Regions from separate parts of the Avibacterium sp. 20-132 genome, predicted to be linked through region 2. Evidence: riboswitches for the same ligand, from Rfam matches in the RefSeq annotation. Region 2 holds a riboswitch; the other holds the start of a gene.
The links. A riboswitch is a leader RNA that binds a small molecule or an ion and turns the genes downstream of it on or off. The one in region 2 is predicted to bind molybdenum cofactor.
Positions count from the first base shown of each region.

Region 1: another riboswitch for molybdenum cofactor. It lies ahead of torA (trimethylamine-N-oxide reductase TorA); the one in region 2 lies ahead of moaA (GTP 3',8-cyclase MoaA).

Region 1 covers NZ_CP091456.1:2,570,022-2,573,192, reverse strand. The annotation lists gene L4F93_RS12345 (LuxR C-terminal-related transcriptional regulator) at 1-140, shown strand, start outside; gene L4F93_RS12340 (NapC/NirT family cytochrome c) at 294-1,418, shown strand; molybdenum cofactor riboswitch at 1,528-1,660, shown strand; gene torA (trimethylamine-N-oxide reductase TorA) at 1,746-3,171, shown strand, end outside.
Region 2 covers NZ_CP091456.1:2,450,868-2,454,038, reverse strand. The annotation lists gene folE (GTP cyclohydrolase I FolE) at 1-234, shown strand, start outside; gene L4F93_RS11860 (gluconeogenesis factor YvcK family protein) at 288-1,220, opposite strand; molybdenum cofactor riboswitch at 1,419-1,569, shown strand; gene moaA (GTP 3',8-cyclase MoaA) at 1,558-2,571, shown strand; gene moaC (cyclic pyranopterin monophosphate synthase MoaC) at 2,585-3,070, shown strand; gene moaD (molybdopterin synthase sulfur carrier subunit) at 3,067-3,171, shown strand, end outside.

The DNA.
Region 1 (3,171 bases), 120 kb from region 2:
CTTATCCTGATAATACAAAAGATCTTTCAATTAGCCAGCCTCATTTATTATTCCAAATTCAGCAAGGAAAAAGTACCGTAATTGCGCCCGATGTTTTTGCTGAATCGGTATTTAGATTGCCTCATTGGTTCCGTATTTAACGGTTCTTTTTTGCGTTATATCAAATTTTACTCATTTTACTAATCCTTAAGAGGTAAATACGTAACTTTACGTATTGAGTACTTCAATGCCCACCTTATAATTTCTTTCATTATTCTACCTATTTTGATGTATCAATTTTATGTGGGGGGGCTATGGCAAAATTAAATAAGAAATTTGTATTAGGCGGTTTATTTGGCATATTGCTTGGTGTTGGCGTGTTTGCTGGATCGCAATACGCAATGAAAGCAACCAGTAGCACAGAATTTTGTGTGAGTTGCCATTCAATGGAAATTCCCAAACAAGAATGGGAAGGAAGTGTGCATTTTTCAAACCGCAAAGGCGTAAGAGCGGAATGTGCCAATTGTCATATTCCACAGGATTCCGCATTCCATTATGTAAAAACGAAAGTGATGGCATTAAAAGATGTGTGGAATACGTTTGTGGTGGATAAATTACCTGATCAAGACGCTTATGAAACCCATCGTTTAGCGATGGCAAAAGCGGTTTGGGCAGAGATGAAAGCAAGCGATTCAGTTACGTGCAAAAGCTGCCATAATCAAGAGGCGATGGTGTTATCCGAACAATCTGATGCAGCTCAGAAAATGCATAAAATTGCACAGGAAACCAACCAAACCTGTATTGATTGCCATAAAGGAATCGTCCATTTTATGCCTGAAATGGAAGTGGATAACAATGAAGCAAACAGTGAATTAGCAAAACACAGTGGGCAATTTTCGACTGAAGATAAAACCCTATATAGCTTAGCTATGGCAAATGCAACGTTACAAGAGGGGGGAACGATTCGTTTAATGCCTTATGCTGAATTAACTGATTGGAATACGGTTGATGAACAAGTTAAAGCCACATTAAGCGGTTGGCAACAAGAAGGGGCTGAAAGTGTCGTATATATGGATTTGGGCAAACGTATTATGGTGGCATTATTAGAAAATGTTGCCCAAGAGAAGGTTCAAGTGATTCGTTCTGTTTATGATGAAGTAACTGCAGCGAATTGGAAAGAAATTCGTTTACCTATTGTTGTACCAAAATCAAATTTAACCGCAGATTTAACCGCACTGAATCAGTTTGGTAAGAACTTAAATGAAACCTATTGTAGTGGTTGTCATGCGCCTATTTCTGCCGATCATTACACAGCAAATCAATGGATTGGTGTGGTCAATTCAATGAAAGATCGCACCTCGTTATCTGATGACGATGTACGCACATTAACAATTTATTTGCAGCGTAATGGTAAAGATATGGCTAACTTATCGCATTAGTATCGTAATAGTGGATTAAAATCAGGCAACCGAATACCCATTATTGTCATTTTAATCCACCATAAATAGTTTCCTAATAGGAATAAATACTAACCACTTTCGTTAGTTAGTATTAGGCTGACTCCGAGCTTGTGAACCTAAGTCGAAAGATATGGAAGCAATGCCTGCAACCTGTTTGCACAATGGTATAGTTAGAAATGATTATGCCACTCGTTTTAGAAAGGTGTCGTAATTTTAATACCCACTATCTAATTACAAGTGCGGTAGAAATTGAAGTAATTTTTCTGAGTAAATAGATTTGTGGATCGTCATTACTAGGGTTAAAAAATGAAAAAACAAGACAATATTAATGCAAGTCGTCGCGATTTCATTAAACATTCTTCGCTTGGCCTTGCAGGAACATCTTTAACGGGCGGTGTCGTTGGCTCTTTAGTTACCTCTCAGCCAGCCCTTGCAGCCGAACAAACAACGGTTGTTACAGCCGCTCACTGGGGGCCATTAGGCGTTGTGTTAGAAGACGGTAAAGTGGTTAAATCTGGGCCAGCCATTCCTTCTCCACTTGTTAATGAATTACAAACTGTTGTTGCGGATCAACTTTATAGTGAAACACGCGTAAAATATCCTATGGTGCGCAAAGGATACCTAGAAGGAAATAAAGATACGACATTACGTGGTAGAGATGAATGGGTACGAATTTCTTGGGATAAGGCATTTGAACTTGTCGCAAATGAAATGAAACGCGTGCGAGATAGTTATGGCCCAACTGGCATTTATGCGGGGTCTTATGGGTGGTATAGCTCTGGTGCGTTGCATGCGGCAAGAACATTATTACACCGTTATTTAAATGTAACGGGTGGCTTTGTTGGCTCAAAAGGGGATTATTCTACTGGGGCAGCACAAGTGATTATGCCACACGTTTTAGGCACGATAGAAGTTTATGAACAGCAAACAAGTTGGGATGTCATTTTAGAAAGTTCTGAAATTGTCGTATTATGGTCGGCAAACCCACTCACCACATTGCGTATTGCGTGGACCTCCACCGATCAGCAAGGTATTGAATACTTTAAGAAATTAAAAGAAAGTGGGAAACGTATTATTTGTATTGATCCTGTACGAAGTGAAAGTTGTGAATTCTTAGGTGCGGAATGGATCCCAATTAATACCGCAACAGATGTGCCATTAATGTTAGGTATCGCCCATACATTGGTTAGCGAAAATAAACACGATAAAGCCTTTTTACAAAAATATACGGCAGGCTATGATAAATTTGAGGAATATTTGTTAGGCAAAGCCGATGGACAGCCAAAAGATGCCGCTTGGGCAAGCAAATTAACGAGTGTTCCTGTTGAAGTCATTAAGCAATTAGCCACTGATTTCTCCACTAAGAGAACAATGCTTATGGGCGGATGGGGAATGCAACGCCAGCGTCATGGTGAACAGAGCCATTGGATGATGGTTACCCTTGCCTCTATGCTCGGACAAATTGGCTTACCGGGTGGTGGCTTTGGTTTCAGTTATCATTATGCAAATGGTGGCGCGCCAACGGCAACAGGCGGTATTATCGGTTCGATTACCGCAAATCCATCTGTGCAAGCTGGAGAAAAAACGTGGTTAGATGAAACATCAAAAATGTCTTTCCCAGTAGCGCGTGTCGCTGATGCCTTATTAAATCCCGGAAAAACAATCCAATACAATGGTACAGAAATTACCTATCCTGATATTAAATTGGTTTATTGGGCAGGTGGAAACCCAT
Region 2 (3,171 bases):
TTTTTTGCCCAGCGCCCACAAGTACAAGAACGTTTAACTGAACAAATCTTACTGGCTTTCCAAACCATTTTAGAAACAGAAGATGTGGCAGTGTATGTTAAAGCCACTCATTTTTGCGTGAAATGTCGAGGTATTAAAGATACCAATAGTTATACCGTTACCTCTGCATTTGGTGGCGTATTCCTTGATGACCGAGAAACAAGGAAAGAATTTTTGAGTTTAATTAATAAATAATTTTAGGAAAAAATAGGGCGAAAGAATTTCGTCCTATTTTTAAGTACGAGGACTTATCTTATTAGTTCTTCAATTAAATCATCAATGGCTTTGCATAATAATGTGCGATCGTGGCGGTAGGTTATATCATCTGCGCGTAATCGTCTCGCAATAAGGGTTAAACCTTCATTTTTCTGTACTGGTTCTAAGCCATTTTGAACAATTGCGCCATCAATAATATTTTTTCCTACCGTTTCGTTAATCCAATTTATCCGATCTTGTAACGACAATGCCGCAGAAGGACTATGCTCAACTCCAAGATTATCAATGAAAATTTTCTTAGCTTGACTGTTTCTCAATGCATCGATGATTTCAGGTAATAAAATCGGTGGCATTATGCTAGTGAGAAAACTCCCCGGTCCAAATAAAATAATTTCAGCCTGTTGAATGGCTTGTATCGCTTCGGGCGTCGCACTGACAAGGGGAACAAGAAAAATAGAATTGGGGATTTCAGTTAAATCATCAATTTCGACTTCACCAACTACGCTTGAGCCAGAGGGAAGCGAAGCAGCGAGGTGTACAGGGGTTTCAGACATTGGGATAATGAATGATTTTACATGTAAGAGATCGCGGATTAAATTCACCCCTTCAGTTGGGCGAATATGCATATTTTCTAACGCTTTAAGCATTAAGTTGCCGAGATTATGACCTGCTAATTCCCCACTTCCTGAAAAGCGATATTCAAATAATGCCGAAGCAGTGCTAGGTTCTGTGATAATTTGATTTAAACAATTACGCAGATCACCCCAAGCAATCCCGCCTTGCTGTCGCCGAATTCTTCCTGTCGAACTGCCATTATCTGTAGTGGTAACGATACCAGTAAGACGTTCTTTCATAAAACTCAAGGCAGACATTACGCGTCCAAGTCCGTGTCCTCCGCCAATAGCCACAATTTTATTTATTTTATCTAAGTTTTCATGACGGCTATGTGGTGTTAAATCACTCATTATTTTTCCTTAAGTAGGTGAGGGTGAGACGGATGTTAAGTATAAACAAATTTAAACAAAAGTGCGGTGTAAATTTTATAAATTTTCGTTATATAAAATATTATATAATTGATTTATAAGTAAAAAATATCCCCTTTTTTGATATAGATCTCATTCTAGGTATAGCTTAAATTCGCTTAAACCTTTAGAATAAAGAAAATTTTCGCATAACTCCGAGCTTGTTTGCCTACGTTTTATTTAACGATGAAATAAGGTAGCAATGCCAGTAATACAATGTTGTATTACTCAGGGATACGTTGGAAACGGCTTATCCTCTCTCATTTTAGAAAGGTGTCTAATGCAAACAATTCCCATAAAGCAGGTGGGAGAAACGCGTCTTATAGATGGGTTTGCTCGCCAATATTATTATCTGCGCTTATCTATTACAGATATGTGCAATTTTCGTTGTAACTATTGTTTACCCAATGGTTATCAGCCAGAGCCAAATAAACCGAGCTTTCTTACTCAAAGTGAAATTGTTCGCTTGGTGCGTGCTTTTGCTCATCTTGGTACGGAAAAAATTCGTATCACGGGCGGTGAGCCGACCTTACGCAGAGATTTCCTCTCAATCGTGGAACACATTCAGCAAGTTGAACATATTAAGCAAATTGCGCTCACAACCAATGGTTATCGTATGGCAAAAGAGGTAGCCGCTTGGAAACAAGCAGGAATTACCTCCATAAATGTGAGTGTCGATAGCCTTGATGCTAAAATGTTTCAACGTATTACAGGGGTAGATAAATTTGCTGAAATTATGCAAGGCATTGATCGTGCTTTTGAGGTGGGATACCGTAAGGTAAAGGTAAATGCTGTATTAATGAAAAATCTGAATACCCAAGAATTTGGGGCGTTTCTCAATTGGATTAAAGATCGCCCCATTCAAATGCGATTTATTGAATTAATGCAGACGGGCGAAATGGATCAATTTTTTCAACGCTATCATCTATCTGGGCAAATTTTAGCTGATCAATTACTTGAGTCCGGTTGGCAATTACAACCGCGTGGTTATTTAGATGGCCCTGCTAAAGTGTTCAAACACCCCGACTATCAAGGGGAAATCGGTTTAATTATGCCTTATGAAAAGAATTTCTGTACAAGTTGCAATCGATTACGAGTCTCCGCAAAAGGTAAATTGCATTTATGTTTATTTGGTGAGGAGGGCATTGAATTACGTGATTTATTACAGTATGACGAGCAACAGCCACAATTAGAAGCACGTATATTTTCAGCCTTACAAGGAAAACGGGAACATCATTTTTTACATAATGGTGATAGCGGAGTGCGTAATCATCTTGCCAGCATTGGCGGTTAATAAAGGAATAACGATGACCACATTTACTCATATTAATAACAATGGCGAAGCCAATATGGTGGACGTTTCGGGCAAACAAGAAACGGTTCGTGAAGCAAGAGCAGAAGCTTTAGTGACAATGTCACCCTCTACCTTGCAAATGATTTTATCAGGCCAACACCACAAAGGTGATGTTTTTGCCACCGCGCGTATTGCAGGGATACAAGCGGCAAAACGGACTTGGGATTTAATTCCATTATGTCATCCTTTATTACTTTCAAAAGTGGAAGTCTCTTTAACTGCCTTACCTGAGCGTAACCAAGTGCGTATTGAAAGCCTATGCAAATTAACGGGCAAAACAGGCGTGGAAATGGAAGCACTTACCGCAGCAAGCGTGGCTGCCTTAACCATTTATGATATGTGTAAAGCGGTGCAAAAAGATATCGTGATTGAACATATTCGCCTTTTAGAAAAGTGCGGTGGAAAATCTGGCCATTTTTTAGCAGGAAAAACAGAATGATTAAAGTATTATTTTTCGCCCAAACACGAGAGTTAATTGGTGTTGATGAGATCGAAGTAACAGGACAATTTGCCAATGCAGAAGCATTACGCCAACATTTA